DNA from 3 places in the Massilia sp. BGA-UO-ETr-WB1 genome. Region 2 is predicted to be linked to each of the others. Evidence: predicted binding sites of a transcription regulator. Region 2 holds the regulator's gene; each other region holds the start of a gene.

Region 1 (5,272 bases), on a different contig from region 2:
AAGCGCATGGTTATTCCATAAAGTGTGGAGTGCGGCTGCCGCTGGTGCAGCGGCGCCGGGGAACGCTTCAGCCGTTGGGCTGGTCAAGAAAGACGTGGAGCGAGCGGATCTTTCCGCCGTCGATGCTGGCGACGTCCATGCCGGTCACCGCGGCCGGGCCACCCGCCGGGCCGCCCGCCCACTGCAGCCGTGCAAGTCCGTGATGGCCAAGCGCCGGCCCGGCCGCGCTGAACGAAAAATCCGCCGGCAAAGTGGCGTGAAGGTCGGCGACGGCCAGCGAAATCGCCTCATGGCCCCGCAACGACCGTTGCGGCTCATGCAGCTCCGCGTCGGCGTGGTAAAGCTCACGGATTGCTTGGAGGCGGCGCACCGGATCGCGTTCGCCGAACACGCGTGTGAGGTTCGCTTGCATTACCGAGCTATCGATATCTGAGGACATGGAGGTTTTCCCGAAAGTGAATCGCTAAACCAAAACGATAGCAACGCGGTGAGGTGGCAGCAATGTCCATTCCTGCGCTTGATAGTCCGATTTTGCTGTGTTGATGCGCCGCAGGTTTACGGCGGGCCGATCCGGCGTAGAATGACCGCAAAGCCTCTCACTCCGACGACAGATGCAGGAAAATACCGATCATTCCCCCATGCCGCCTGCCTTGCCGGACCATGTTCTCAGCCTGGATTTTTCACAGCGGGCGTGGAATGGCGTGGAGCTCACTGTCACCAACTATTCCTGCGACGGCGAAGTACTTCATCGGTTGCCGCTGGAGGATCGCGCCCGTCTCAGCGTCGTCCTGGAGGAAGTGGGCGGGCCGTGCGAACCCCGGCTGCGCCCGAATCGCCCGTGCCCCATCGAGCATATGCCCAGGCATATCCTTTTCGCACCGGCCGGTCTGGAAATCTGGGGCTATACCAGACACGCCCGGCGGGTGGTTGACGCAACGCTGGCATTCGACTTCGCGACGTTGAGCGAACAACTCGCGATGTCCATAGATCCAAACCTGAGCGGCACTCCGCAATTGCGGTTTGCAAATAGCCGCATCGCGACTTTGGTCGAACTCCTGGCGCAGGCTATCGGCAATCCGGATCCGTCCATGCAACTGTACGGCGACGGGATCACGGTCGCCATCGCCTCGCAACTTTTTGTATCGCCGCAAACAGCTATGTCGTGCACAGGAGTCCTGGCGCCATGGCAACTGCGGCGCGTTGTCGACTACATGGAGAGCCAGCTTCCGCATCGCATTGAGCTGGAAACGCTGGCGCGATTGGTTAACTTGTCGCAAGCGCACTTCAGCCGTGCATTCAAGGCATCAACGGGCCTGGCCCCCTATCAATGGCAGCTTGACGCGCGCATCCGAAGGGCCAAGTTTTCACTCGTGAATTCGGATGCGACACTCAGCGAAGTGGCACTGGCAACCGGGTTCGCGGACACAGTGCATTTCGGACGAACATTCAGAAAGCTCGCCGGCACCACACCCGGCCTCTGGCGGCGCGAGCGAAAACGATAACGGCTTGACCGCCGAGCGTGCTTGCCGAAGGTGTCGTTCAAGGCGTCGACGAGCGCCGTTGGCGAGGGGTCATGCTGTCCTATCCGCTCTGTTGATTGAGCTCAAAGCCTCATCCCCGCAACGGAGCAAACTCATGTGAAGTTGTGCCTCTTCGTTTGGTGCAGAGGCACCAAATTCCACTACACTGAGTCCAAATGGCGCCAACATCGCGGCCCTCACCTTGTTAGCTGGACCAACTCGAAAAGTATCGGGTCATTTGGGGACGGCAAGTGTGGACCAGTGCGACGCGCTCCCGCTCCGCGCGGCAAGGCTTAGCGCCCTGCCCGTGCCGGCGGCCTTGGCGGCGTTCAATACCTTATTTCGATGCCGCGCTCCGGCGGCGGCGCGCCAGGCCCAGCGCGGCCAGGCCGAGGCCGAACAGCGCCACGGATGCCGGTTCCGGCACGGCGCTGCGCTGCGCGCCCAGCTTGGCGGCAATGCCGGTCGCTTTGTTCAGGGCACCGCCGTTGTTCGCCACGTACAAGGTATCGTGCAGCGAGTCATAGCTGATGCCGGTGATATATGGGAACTGCTGCAGGCCCGCCAGCGTGAAGTCGACCACCTGCACGGCGCCGGTGGCTGCATCGACGCGGCGCGAAATGTGGGCGCTGTTGTAGCCGTCGCCGAAGAACACATAGCCGTTCACGGCGAACGCATAGCCGGCCGTACCGTTCCGCAAATCGAAGCTCACCGTTTTGGTCTGGTTCAGTGCGTAGTCGAAGGTCGCGATACTCCACTGGCTGTTGGCTGCCACGCCGCCCACCACGTACAGCTTGCTGCCGTCGCTCATAGGGTTGACGCCCGACCAGCCGCCCCAGTTGAAGTTTTCCGTGCTCATTCCGCCGCTCACGGCGACGCTCTTCTGGACCTGGCCGTTGACGGCCGACACTTTGGAGATCGTCAGGCCGGAGAAACCTCCCGTGCGCAGGTACAGGGAATCGTTGTGCGCAGCCAGGTAAGGCCCGTAGTTCGTTAGTGCCAGGCTGCCGTTCGGCGTGCGGCTGTCGTAGCGGCCCGAGTCGGCGTACTTCAGGATGCTGGAACCGTTATAGGTGGTGGTCTGGTACACCTTGCCGGTGACCGGGTCGACCGCCATGCTGTAGTGGCCGGCGGACGCGGATGCCAGCGCCGAGGTGGTGATGGTGGCTGCTTGCGCTTGGGCGGCGAACAGCACAGGGAGGGCGGCGAGGCACGCGTTGCGGAACAAATTCATGGATTAGCTTTCGAATTAGAAATATATTTTTCTTAATAGCAATAAACATGCCATCAAGACTTTTATATTGCAATTCAATGGCTTGGCGCCAGGACGGCTGCCCGCCGGGGCGCCGGTGTAAAGTTTTCCGACAAAATCAGGACGCGCAGTGCACGCGGTTGCGGCCGGCGGCTTTGGCGGCGTACAGGGCCTGGTCGGCCGCCTCCACCAGCACACTGGAGGCCGGCGGGCCGCTGCCCTGCTGCGGCGCCAGCGCGGCCACGCCGGCGCTGATGGTGACCGCGCCGCTCGGGCTGCCCGCGTGCGGGATGCGCAGCTCCTCGATGGCTTTACGGATGCGTTCGGCCACCGCCTGCGCGCCGGCCACGCCGGTTTCCGGCAGCAGTATCCCCACTTCTTCGCCGCCGTAGCGCGCGGCCAGGTCGCCGGGACGCTTCGGCGTCTGCGCGCGGATGGCCTTGCTGACCGCGCGCAGGCAGTCATCGCCGGCGCTGTGGCCGTACAGGTCGTTGTATTGCTTGAAGCAGTCCACGTCCAGCATGATGAAGGCCAGCTCGCTGCCGGCGCGTGCGGCGCGGCTGAATTCCTTGCCCAGGGTGACGTCGAACTGGCGCCGGTTGGCCAGCCCGGTCAGACCGTCCTGCAGCGCCAGCTTTTCCAGCGTGCGGTTCAGGCTTTCAAGCGCGTCGCGCGCCTGCAGCAGTTCCTTCTCCGCCTGCAGGCGCAGCTCGATCTGCTGGATCAGGCGCTTGCCGAACAGCGCCAGCAGCAGGGCCAGCAGCAGCACGCCGAAGGAGTGCAGCAAGGTGTCGCGCCGCCAGCCTTCCAGCACCTCGTCGCGCGACAGGGCCGCCGTCACGAACAGCGGATAGCGCTCCAGCACGCGGTAGCTGTTCAGGCGCAGTTCGCCATCCTGGGTGGAACGGAAAAAACCGCTGCCGTCCCGGCCCGAGGCGCTGAACTGGCGGTAGATCGGCGTGTTGACGATGCTCACGCCGACCCGGTTTTCGTCGAACGGCCGGCGCACCAGCATGGTCCCTTCCTTGTGCAGCAGCGCCACCGCGCCGCGCTGGCCCACGTCCAGCCGCTGGTAGAAGCGGTTGAAATAGTCGAGGTCGATGGTGGCCAGCGCCACGCCGGCGAAGCCGCCGTCCGGCCGCTTCAGGCGGCGCGACACCGGCAGTATCCATTTGCCGGTGGAGCGGCTCACCACCGGCACCCCGATGTGCGGGCCGCTGTCGTCGTGGGTGCGGTGGTATTCGAAGTATTCGCGGTCGACGTTGTTGTAGGCCAGGTTCATCACCGGGCGCGAGTTGACCACCCAGCGCCCGGCGTCGTCGTACACGAACAGGCCGTTCAGCTGCGGCAGGCGCGCCACTTGCGCCACCATCAGCCGGTGCAGGCGTTGCAGGTCGGCCGCCGCCGGCGTCTGCGCGCCGCCGCTTTCGATCCGCTCGACGATGTCCGCCAGGATGGTGTCGGCGCCGGTGATGGTGTCGTCCGCGTGCTGCGCCATCGAGCGCGCCAGGTTGGAGGTGTTGCGCTCGGACGCGGCCAGCAGTTCGGCGCGCGCGTTCAGGCTGCGCCAGCCGTCGATCGCCACCAGCGACAGGCAGACCACGGCGACGAACACGGTGGCCCAGAAAGTAATCGGAAGCCGCTTCAGCATAGGCACCCTATCGACGCCCGCAGGGCCGCAGCCGACTGGCGGGAACTGTCTTTATACCGCACTCATGGACGCAGCGCCAGCATCGGCTGCAAGGTCTGCCAGACCTGCTGCGGAGCGATCTTCTGCATGCAATCGTGGTGCCCCAGCGGGCATTCGCGCTGCTTGCACGGCGCGCACTCCAGCCGCAGCGAGATCGACGCGGCCACGTCGGCAAACGGCGGCGCGTGGCCGGGATCGGTGGGCCCGTAGATGGCGATCACCGGACGGTTCAGCGCCGATGCAATGTGCAGCAGGCCGGAATCGTTGCTGACCACCGCGCCGGCGTGGGCGATCAGCGCCACCGCTTCGGCCAGGCTGGTGGCGCCGGCCAGGTTGAACAGCGCCGGCGGCGCCGCGCCCGCAGCGGCGGCCGCCGCCATGGCAGTCTCCACCACCTCGGTGCAGACTGCCTTGTCCTTGGGCGAGCCGAGCAGCGCGATCTGCACCTGCGGGTGGGCCGCCGCGATGGCTTGCGCCAGGCCGGCGAAGTGGCTGGCGGGCCAGCGCTTGGCCGAGCCGAATTCGGCGCCCGGCGCGAACGCCACCAGCGGCCGCTCCGGGTCCAGCCCGGCGCGCGCGCAGGCGGCGGCAATCTGTTCGCCGCTCGCTTGCAGCACCGGGCGCAAGACAGGCAACCGCGGCTGCAGCGGCGACTCGGGCGGGCGCGCCAGCGCCGCGTAGAACGGCACCATGGGTCGCGGCGGTACGTCGTCGCGGTGCATCACGTTGATCAGGCCGTAGCGGCTTTCGCCCTTGTAGCCGACCCGCTGCGCAATCCCGGCCAGCCAGGGGATCAGCGCGTACTTGAGC
Region 2 (5,272 bases):
CAGCTCCAGGGTCACGCACATCATCAGCGGCGAGCGGCTTTGCATGGCCTTCAGCGCCGCCTGCGCGAACGCGCCTTCGTCCGCCGCCAGCGAGGCCATGATGGCCGCCACGCTGTCCGCCGCGAAGTGGCGCTCAATCGCGGCGCGCTCGGCCTCCAGCACGCCTTTGCCGGCCTGGAACGGCGCGGCGAAGGCTGCGATGGCGTCGCGCAGCCCGGCGCCCGGCGCCGCCTCCAGCAGGCCGCGCAGCGCGTCCCACGCATCGGCCGGCACGTAATGGTCCGCCAGGCCCACGTAGAGCGCATCCGCCGCGCCCACGGTCAGCCCGGTCAGGCCCAGGTAGCGCCCCAGGCTGCCCGGCGCGTGCGACAGGAAATGGCTGCCGCCCACGTCCGGGAACAAGCCGATGTTCACTTCCGGCATGGCCATTTTCGTGCGGTCCGTGACGATGCGCACGCCGCAGCCGGGGCCGCCCTGCGCGATGCCCATGCCGCCGCCCATCACCACGCCGTCCATTAATGCGATATACGGTTTAGGGTAATAGTGGATCAGGTGGTTGAGCGCGTACTCCTCGGTGAAGAAGTCCTCCAGCAGCGCGCTGCCGCCCTGCGGCGTGGCGTTGCCCACCTGGTGGAAGAAGCGGATGTCGCCGCCGGCGCACAGGGCTTTCTCGCTGCTGCTGCGTATCACCACGGCGGCCACGGCACTGTCGTCGCGCCAGGCCAGCAGCGCGGCCGTCAGGCTGCGCACCATGGCCAGGGAAAGGGAATTGAGCGCCTTGGGGCGGTCGAGGGTGATGAAGCCGGTGCCGTTGGCAACCTGGGTAAGGACGTGCTCGCTCATGCTGGATGTCTCTGGAATTGTTAGAGCACCATTTTAGCGCGGGCGCAAAAAAGGGCGCCAGATGCGCCCTTTGTTGGGAGTGCCGCTGACCTTTACGCGGTCGGGGCAGGTTCGTACGTGTCCGGCAGATGCTTGATGGCGTCGTGGCCATGCTCCTGCACTTTGGCTTTGTACTTCATGACTTGGCGGTCCAGTTTGTCGATCAGCGTATCGATGGCAGCATACAGGTCTTGCGACAGGCTTTCCACGTACACGGTCTTGCCGGACATGCGCAGATTGATTTCGGCCTTTTGCCTTTTGTCTTTCTCGGTGAGGTTATCTACAGTCAGGATGACAGCAATATCAATAACTTGATCGAAATGGCGCTTGACCCGTTCCAGCTTGTTCTGCACGTATTCACGGATGGCGGGGGTCACTTCGAGATGATGTCCACTGATGGTGAGATTCATACACACTCCTAAAGATAAGGGCTCATACGCTGTCGAATGTTATTGGAGCGCAGGGGAACCCAAGTAAAACTACAAAGCTTTACGCAGACTTACCGGAGGGATTTTCAGGGCTTCGCGATATTTGGCAACAGTCCGTCGCGCAATTACCATGCCCTGTTCACCCAGCATGTCCGCAATCTTACTGTCGGATAAAGGATTTTTCGGGTCTTCAGCTCCTGTCAATTGCACAATCAGCGCCCGTATCGCCGTCGAGGATGCTTCTCCTCCTGCTTCGGTGGCGACGTGACTGCCAAAGAAATATTTCAACTCAAACATCCCATGCGGAGTCAGCATGTATTTCTGAGTTGTTACGCGAGAAATAGTGCTCTCGTGTAGTCCCAGTGTATCAGCAATTTCACGCAACACAAGGGGTCTCATGGCGACCGCGCCATGGCTGAAAAAGTTCTTTTGTCTTTCTACTATCGCTTGCGCCACGCGCAGGATGGTGTCGAAACGCTGGCGCATATTCTTGATCAGCCACTTGGCTTCCTGCAGCTGCGCGCCCATCGCCGACTCGCCCTTGCCTTGCTTGAGCATGTTGGCGTACAGCGCGTTCACGCGCAGGCGCGGCATCACGTCGTTGTTCAAGGTGACCTGCCAGCCGTTGCGCGCCTTCTTCACGATCACGTCCGGCACCACGTAGTCGGACACGTCGGAGGCGAACTCGGCGCCCGGATGCGGATTGCACTGGCGGATCACCGCCTGCGCTTCGCGCAGGTCTTCATCGTCGCAGTCGAGGGCTTTTTTCAGCTTGTTGAATTCGCGCTGCGCGAACCAGGCCAGGTGCTTTTCCACGATGCAGATGGCCATGCGGCGCGTCACCAAAGGCACGCCGGGCATGCGCTTGATCTGCAGCGCCAGGCACTCGGAGGCGCTGCGCGCGCCCACGCCGATGGGGTCGAAACTTTGCAGCAGCGTGAGCGCCGTCCGCAGCTCTTCCAGCTCCACGTCCGCCTCTTCCGGCAGGCGCGCGTGGATCTCTTCCAGCGGCTCTTCCAGGTAGCCGTTCTCGTCCAGCGCGTCGATGATCAGTTCCATCAGCACGCGGTCGCGCGGCTGCTGCACGGTCACGCGCATCTGCTCCATCAGGTGCTCGCGCAGGGTGCAGTGGCTCGCTTCGAGCTGCGGGCGCGAGTCCTCGTCGTCCGGCGCCTTGCTGCGGCCGGCGTCGCTCCAGTCGGTGTCGGCCTCGGCGCCGCTGGCGCTGTCGCCGTCGCCGCCCGCGCCCTCGAAGGGATCGCCCTCGCCGGCCGGCGCGCTGTCCTGCGCCGGCGCGCCCACTTCGGCCGGCGACGCGTCCGCGCCGTTAGGCTGGGTCTGGTTGATGGCGCCGTCGCCCAGCAGGCGCAACGAGCGGTCCAGCGGGTCGTCCAGCCGCTCGAGCAAGGGGTTCTCGCCCAGCAGCTGTTCCAGTTCCTGGTGCAGCTCCAGCGTGGACAGCTGCAGCAATCGGATCGACTGCTGCAGTTGCGGCGTCAGCGCCAGGTGCTGAGAGGTGCGGAGTTGCAGTGACTGTTTCATGGGCTAATTCACGAATTACATGCGGAAGTGTTCGCCGAGGTAGACGCGCCGCACCGATTCGTCGGCGATGATGTCGTCCGGGCGGCCGGACGCCAGCACGCTGCCCTGGTTGATGATGTAGGCGCGGTCGCAGATGCCCAGCGTCTCGCGCACGTTGTGGTCGGTGATCAGCACGCCGATGCCGCGCTCCTTGAGGAAGCGCACGATGCGCTGGATCTCGATCACGGCGATCGGATCGACGCCGGCGAACGGCTCGTCCAGCAGCACGAAGCGCGGATTGGTGGCCAGCGCGCGTGCGATCTCCACCCGGCGGCGCTCGCCGCCCGACAGCGACAGCGCCTGGTTCTCGCGCAGCTTCTCGATCTGCAGGTCGGCCAGCAGGCGGTCCAGGCGCTCGTCGATCTCGGCCTTCTTCAAGGCCTTGCCGTTGACGCGCTGGATCTCCAGCACGGCGCGGATGTTGTCCTCCACCGTCAGCTTGCGGAACACCGACGCCTCCTGCGGCAGGTAGGACAGGCCCAGGGTGGCGCGCTGGTGGATCGGCATGCTCGACACGTCCACGCCGGCGATGTCGATGCTGCCCGCGTCCGACGGCACCAGGCCGACGATCATGTAGAAGGAGGTGGTCTTGCCGGCGCCGTTGGGGCCCAGCAGGCCCACCACTTCGCCGCATTCGACCTGCAGCGACACGTCATGCACCACCTGGCGTTTGCCGTAGGTTTTCTGCAGGCCGCGCACCACCAGGGTGCTGGTGCAGCCTGGCGCGGCTGGGTTGCCTGCGGTGCTTGGGGTTGCGTCGGCCATCGTTATTTCCCCGCCGCCGGTGGCTGCGCCGGTGCTGCAGGCTTGGGCGTGGACGGCTGGATCACCATGGTGCCGCGGCCGCCGCCGGGCTTGCCCTCGCCGCTGGCGGTGTTGCGCACGCTGAACTGCTCGCGCCGGCTGTCGTAGGAAATGAACTCGCCGGACACTTCGTCGCTCGGCTTGCTGCCTTCCAGGCGGCGCACCTTGGCGTGCACGAACAGCTTGACCAGCTCGTTCTTGCCGTCGTATTCAATGCGCTCGGCCTCGCCTTCCATCCACTGGTCGCCTTCGCCGTCGCGCTTCTGGCGGAAGGTGGTCGGCTTGCCGCCGGTGCTGGTCAGCGTCACGTACTGGTAGCCTTCCGGGTCCTTGGTGACCACCGCCTTGGCCGCCTTCATCAGCAGCGTGCCGCGCGTGAGCACCACGTTGCCGGTGAAGGTGCTGACCTGCTTGACGTCGTCGACGTCGGCGTTGTCGTAGTCGATCAGCGTGGGCTTGGTGGAGTCGGCCTTCTCGGCCTGCACCAGCCCGGCCGCGCACAGCAGCAGGGCCGAAATCAGGAGTTTTTTCATCATCTGTCCATTCACTTATTTGGTTTGCGCCGGCGGATACACGATCCGCCCGCGCCCCTGCAGTTCAACCTGGCGCGTGGCGTTGTTCGCCTTCATGCCGGAGCCGGTGGCGGTGGCGCCGCCCTGCACGATCTGCACCGGCTGGTCGGTTTCCATGCGGTCCTCGTCCGGGTAGACGGTGAGCGCCTGCGTCGTCATCCGCATCGCCTGGCTCTTGCCCTGCGCCGCGCGGTCTATCTTCACATTGCCCTGCAACTTCACGCGCGTGTTGTTCTCGTCCACGCGGGCGCGCTCCGCCGTGATGTCCATCGGCGGATGGGTGCTGCTCAAATTGCGCACCAGCGGCTTGTCGATCTCGGACGAGTCGTCGATCGGGCGGTGCACCAGCTTGTCGCCGGCCACGATGTAGCTCGGCTTGCCTTCCTTGGTCATGCGCACCACGCTGAACTGGTCGATGATGTAATCGGGCTCGTTCAGGCGCTTGTCGGCCAGCATGTCCTCTTCGCCCCGGTTCAGCAGCTGCAGCAGCCAGAACGTGCCGAAGGCGACAAAGACCGCGATGACCAGGGTCATGCTCAAGCGCCAGCGGTGTGCGGTTCGTTTACGCATATTTACGCATGTCTCACTATCTTATCTTCTCGGACCCGTCTGCTCACACCAGGAACTGGGCCATGACCTTATCGTAATTGCCGGTGGCGCGCAGCACGAATTCGCACACCTCGCGCACCGCGCCGCGTCCGCCGCCGGCCTCGGTCACGTGGTGCACGCGGCTCAGCACGTCGGCGCGGCCGTTCGGCACGCCCACCGCGAAGCCGACGCGTTTCAGGATCACCAGGTCCACCACGTCGTCGCCGATGAAGCACACCTGCTCGGCGGCCAGGCCGGTCTTGGCCAGCAGGTCGTTGAACGGGGTCAGCTTGTCGTGTCCGCCCTGGTGCACGAACTCGATGCCCAGGTCGCGCGCGCGGGCCGTCACCTGCGGCGAACGGCGCGCGCTGATGATGGCCGTCAGGATGCCCGCTTCCTGCAGCAGCTTGATGCCCA
Region 3 (5,272 bases), on a different contig from region 2:
GCTTGCCGCCGGGCGCCAGCACCGCCACGCCGTCGCGCATGGCCAGCCAGACCGAGCCGTCCGGCGCAGGTTCGATATGCACGACGCCGACCGGCTGCAGGCCGCCGCTTTCCATATAGGTGTGCGCCCCGTCCTTCCTGAACACGGACACGCCGCCGACGCGGTAGCCGACCCAGACCGCGCCGTCCGGCGTGGTGTTCAGGCCCATGATATTGCTGGAGTGCAGCGGGTGGCCATAGATCTTGTCGGTACGCTCGAAGTGCACGCCATCAAACCGGAACAGGCCGGTTGGCGTGGCGATCCAGAGCCAGCCGTCGGGGCCTTGCGCAAACTTGGTCACGCCGGCCGGCGCGCCATCCTGCTCGGTCCAGGCCGTGTGCGTGTAGTCGCTGAGCAATGGCCGTAGCGCGGAGGCGCAAGCGGCTTGCTGCCCGACGAGCAACAGGAGAACAAGCCAGGAGGTGAATGCGCGCAAGGTCATTGTTGTAATGGACAAATGCCGATTTATTGCAATAGTGTAAAACTTTTTACGCCGGTATATAATCAATTTTATAGACATAGGCACAACAAAAAGGGCGCCCGAATGAGTAGTGGTACCACGCCAGCCGAGATCAAGCCTCAGGAATACGAATTCGAACAGATGAACCTGCAGGTGGGCGGCAGGATACAGTTCATCACGCACCGGACCATGAAGCCAATCCAGCATTTTTCCACGCTGATCGGCTGGGTGAAGGACGAGTACATGATCGTCAAGGTGCCGTTCGAGAACGGCGCGCCGATCGCCGTGAACGAAGGGGACAAGCTGACGATACGGGTGTTTTCGGGCGTGAACGTGTGTTCGTTCTCGGCCATCGTGCAGCGCGTGTTCGGGCGGCCGCTATTTTATGCGCATCTGTCCTTCCCGGCGAAAATCCAGGGCACCAGCTTGCGCACGGCGATGCGGGTGAAGGTGGATATTCCGGCGCAGCTGAGCTGCGAGTCGGCTGGCGGCGTGTCGGTGTTTCTGGTGAACTTGAGCGTGTCGGGCGCGCTGATCGAGTCGAAGAGGCCGCTAGAGTCGGATGATGCGATTGTGGCGCTGTCGTTTACGCTGATCGCGCAGCCGGGGAACCGGCAGGTGCTGGTCAACACGCAGGCGAGCATCCGCAATATCAACGTGATCAAGCCGGCGACTGCCGATAAGCCGGAGGCGTTCACCTACGGCGTACAGTTCGTCAACCTCGACCCGACGCACTACACCCTGCTGCAGAACCTCACCTACGAAGCGCTGATCGCGGACCGGCAGAAGATTGTGTGAGCGGGAAAGCAAAAAACCTGGCCGAGGCCAGGTTTTTTTCGCCGGCGCCGTAGCGCCGGGGGCGGGTGATGCGGTGTCAGCTTAAGGAGCCGGGGTTGGGGTCGGAGTTGGGGTAGTAGTAGCAGCAATGTTGTTTTTCTCGATCGCAGCCACGGCAGCAGCGTTGGTGATGCCGCTGTGCGTCACGTTCCAGACGATCGAGGATACAGGGGCGGTAGCAGTACCCAGCACCGGGGTAAAGGTGATCACACCATTATTCACGCCGGAACCAATGTCGCCAGCCAAAGTTGCTGCGATTGCGCCACTGGTAGCGGTGTAAGCGACACTAGCAACTTCTTTGGTCGGAGTGAACGCAGGAACACCGCCCGAACCTGGCGCGCAGCCAGCAGGGCTGTTTCCAGCTTCCTGGATGCACAGCGCAACTGCGGTCTTGGTCGAACCCACGGAGCTCAGCGCGTTAGCGATTTTTGCCTTGATGGTGTAATCGCTGTAAGCAGGGATGGCCACTGCTGCCAGGATACCGATAATGGCGACCACGATCATCAGTTCGATCAGGGTGAAACCGGCTTGTGCTTGTTTCTTCATCATTTTCATGGATTTCATTTTGCTGCTCCTCAAGAGGTGAACTGGTTGTTTGGTGCCACACTTGAGTTAGAGCAATTGGTGTGCCAGGTCCAAAACCGGCCTTTTCCATGAAATTTGCGCCAATTTTCGTCACTTCGAGTCCGACTGGCTGACGATTTTTGTCAGTCGGGCTGCCGAAGTTTGGCAGTTGACGATTTTTGTCAGGCTAATCTTGTTTGAATGCCATCCGCGTGCCGCTCAGGTCGAGCACGTCGCCGTCTTTCAGGCGCTGGGGCTGCTTGCCGAGGAGGGCGCCGTTCAGGGTGGCGATGGCGTCGCCGTCGGCTTGGACCACGGAGTAGCCGTCCGCCGCGCGCGAAATGACGATCACCTGCACGCCGGGCCGGCCCAGCGTGGTCAGCGGCTTGGTCAGCGCGAGTTGCTTGCCCGCGTTGGCGCCGTTCAGCACTTCGATGCGGCCGAGCACTGCGGCCGGCGATGCGGCGGGCGCCGGGGGGCGGTCCGAAGCCGAAGCCGAAACCGGCGCGGGACGGTGCGGCGGAGCGACCGGGAGGGTGGTGCTCTCCCCCATCGGCGCCGGAACCGGGCGCACGCCGTCGGCCAGGTATTCAATCTTGTACTTGGCGATCTTGATGGTGTCCTGGTGCTGCAGGAAATGCTTGCCCACGCGCTGGCCGTTGACGAAGGTGCCATTGGTGCTGCGCAGGTCTTCCAGGAAGGATTCGTCGAGGATGGTGGTGATGACGGCGTGCTCGCCGCTGACGGCCGGGTGGCTCAGCACGATGTCGTTGCGGCTGCGGCGGCCGATGCTCATCCGTTCCCGGCTCAGCGGGACTTCCTGTTCCACCACGCCATCGCGCGAAATGATGATCTTCCCCAAGCAGAATCTCCAGGCAATAAAAAAACGGGGAGCCTAAGCTCCCCGTCATTATTCACTAAAAAAGTGAATTACAGCATTGCCTTCAGCAGACGCGCCATTTCGGACGGGTTCTTGGTGACGGTGATGCCGCAGGCTTCCATGATTTCCAGCTTGGCTTGCGCGGTGTCTGCGCCGCCGGAGATCAGCGCGCCGGCGTGGCCCATGCGCTTGCCCGGAGGAGCGGTGACACCGGCGATGAAGCCAACCACTGGCTTCTTCATGTTGTCCTTGATCCAATATGCAGCATTGGCTTCGTCCGGACCGCCGATTTCGCCGATCATGATGACCGCGTCGGTATCTGGATCGTCGTTGAAGGCCTTCATGATGTCGATGTGCTTCAGACCGTTGATCGGGTCGCCGCCGATACCAACTGCCGACGATTGGCCCAGGCCCAGAGCGGTCAGCTGTGCAACTGCTTCATAGGTCAGGGTGCCCGAACGGGAAACCACGCCGATGCGGCCCTTGCGGTGGATGTGGCCTGGCATGATGCCGATCTTGATTTCGTCAGGGGTGATCAGGCCTGGGCAGTTAGGGCCCAGCAGCAGGGTTTTCGAGCCGGCTTTAGCCATGCGGTCCTTCAGGGCCATCATGTCGCGGACAGGAATGCCTTCGGTGATGCAAATGGCCAGGTCCATTTCGGCTTCCACGGCTTCCCAGATGGCGGCAGCTGCGCCTGCTGGTGGTACGTAGATGACGGAAACGTTGGCGCCGGTTTCTTTTTTCGCTTCGGTTACGTTAGCGAAAATTGGAATGCCTTCGAAGTCTTCGCCGGCTTTCTTCGGGTTCACGCCTGCGACGAAGGCATTTTTGCCGTTCGCGTATTCGCGGCACATACGGGTGTGGAACTGGCCGGTCTTGCCGGTGATGCCTTGGGTGACGACTTTGGTGTCTTTATTGATCAGAATGGACATGTTGATTCCTTAATTAAGCTTGACCGGCTGCAGCGGCGACAACGCTCTTGGCTGCATCTTCCATGGTGTCGGCTGCGATGATAGGCAGACCGGATTCGGCCAGCATCTTCTTGCCCAGGTCTTCGTTGGTGCCCTTCATGCGCACCACCAGAGGCACTTTCAGCGAAACGGCTTTCGATGCGGTGATCACGCCTTCGGCGATCACGTCGCAGCGCATGATGCCGCCGAAGATGTTTACCAGGATCGCTTTCAGCTCCGGGTTCTTCAGCATGATCTTGAACGCTTCGGTTACTTTCTCTGCAGTGGCGCCGCCGCCTACGTCCAGGAAGTTGGCTGGCTCGCCGCCGAACAGCTTGATGGTGTCCATGGTGGCCATGGCCAGGCCGGCGCCGTTTACCAGGCAGCCGATGTTGCCGTCCAGGGAGATGTAGGCCAGGTCGAATTTCGATGCTTCGACTTCAGCTGGATCTTCTTCGTCCAGGTCGCGGTAGGCGACGATCTCTGGTTGACGGAACAGTGCGTTGGCGTCGAAGTTGAACTTGGCGTCCAGGGCGATCACTTTGCCCGAACCGGTCAGGATCAGCGGGTTGATTTCGGCCAGCGATGCGTCGGTTTCCCAGTAGGCTTTGTACAGGCCTTGCAGGTTGGTGACGGCGTCGGCGATCGAACCTTCCGGCACGCCGATCTTGGCGGCGATACCGGCCGCTTCAGCGTCGGTCAGGCCGACTGCTGGATCGATGGCGATGGTGTGGATCAGTTCCGGGTGGGACTCGGCCACTTCTTCGATGTCCATGCCGCCTTCGGAGGAAGCCATCAGGACCACGCGCTGGGTAACACGGTCGGTTACCAGGGAAACGTACAGTTCTTTCTTGATGTCCGCGCCTTCTTCGATCAGCAGGCGGCGTACTTTCTGGCCTTCAGCGCTGGTCTGGTGGGTGACCAGCTGCATGCCCATGATCTGGTCAGCGTATTCTTTGACTTGTTCCAGGGATTTGGCAACTTTCACGCCGCCGCCTTTGCCGCGGCCGCCAGCATGGATCTGCGCTTTGACTACCCAGACCGAACCGCCCAGCGTCTCAGCAGCTTTGACTGCTTCGTCTACGGACAGGCACGGGATACCGCGCGGAACCGTCACTCCGAATTTTCGGAGGATTTCTTTGCCCTGATACTCATGGATTTTCATGCTGGCTTCCCTTCTGATTGAAACTGATGTTTAAAGTTTATGTTTAAAAAACTAGGATAGTGCGTGCGCTAGGCCAACTCGGGTTTGGCTACCCAGCGCGGGTAAAACTGGGCAACTGCCCCGCCGTCGGTGCGGAGGGCGTGGCATTTGTCGAGCTGGAAAGGCTTTTCATGCGGAACGTTGTCGCTAGCCGCATCGTGCGTCGGCCAGACATCATTGGCGAAGGCCTGGACTGCCGCCGTTGGCAGTATCTGGGCCAGTTCCGTCAGATGGGTGCAGCCGGCGATGCCATGCAGGCGCTGCTTGAGTTCATGCCGGAATCCCTTCATCAGGTTCAGTCCCACCAGGGCCGCGTAGGCAGGGCCGATGGTGTTGCA

Evidence for each region. Region 2 encodes sigma-54, which starts transcription at its own class of promoters, with help from an activator protein. Its sites were predicted from a motif close to TGGCANGNAANCTGCTTT; they were not measured.
Region 1: a site for sigma-54 is predicted at 2,790-2,807, ahead of AC56DV_RS04890 (PEP-CTERM sorting domain-containing protein). Genes of this name have one in related genera too.
Region 3: a site for sigma-54 is predicted at 1,951-1,968, ahead of AC56DV_RS06860 (pilin). Genes of this name have one in related genera too.

Annotation. Positions count from the first base shown of each region.
Region 1 covers NZ_JCAQOT010000021.1:46,190-51,461, forward strand. The annotation lists gene AC56DV_RS04875 (nuclear transport factor 2 family protein) at 1-8, opposite strand, end outside; gene AC56DV_RS04880 (nuclear transport factor 2 family protein) at 68-439, opposite strand; gene AC56DV_RS04885 (helix-turn-helix domain-containing protein) at 612-1,502, shown strand; gene AC56DV_RS04890 (PEP-CTERM sorting domain-containing protein) at 1,858-2,754, opposite strand; gene AC56DV_RS04895 (GGDEF domain-containing protein) at 2,891-4,423, opposite strand; gene waaF (lipopolysaccharide heptosyltransferase II) at 4,486-5,272, opposite strand, start outside.
Region 2 covers NZ_JCAQOT010000024.1:838,730-844,001, reverse strand. The annotation lists gene AC56DV_RS16985 (enoyl-CoA hydratase/isomerase family protein) at 1-843, opposite strand, end outside; gene hpf (ribosome hibernation-promoting factor, HPF/YfiA family) at 936-1,292, opposite strand; gene AC56DV_RS16975 (RNA polymerase factor sigma-54) at 1,362-2,852, opposite strand; gene lptB (LPS export ABC transporter ATP-binding protein) at 2,868-3,656, opposite strand; gene lptA (lipopolysaccharide transport periplasmic protein LptA) at 3,659-4,231, opposite strand; gene lptC (LPS export ABC transporter periplasmic protein LptC) at 4,244-4,801, opposite strand; gene AC56DV_RS16955 (KdsC family phosphatase) at 4,881-5,272, opposite strand, start outside.
Region 3 covers NZ_JCAQOT010000021.1:477,445-482,716, forward strand. The annotation lists gene AC56DV_RS06850 (sensor histidine kinase) at 1-481, opposite strand, end outside; gene AC56DV_RS06855 (flagellar brake protein) at 584-1,297, shown strand; gene AC56DV_RS06860 (pilin) at 1,379-1,900, opposite strand; gene AC56DV_RS06865 (FHA domain-containing protein) at 2,088-2,762, opposite strand; gene sucD (succinate--CoA ligase subunit alpha) at 2,831-3,712, opposite strand; gene sucC (ADP-forming succinate--CoA ligase subunit beta) at 3,726-4,895, opposite strand; gene AC56DV_RS06880 (DUF2889 domain-containing protein) at 4,964-5,272, opposite strand, start outside.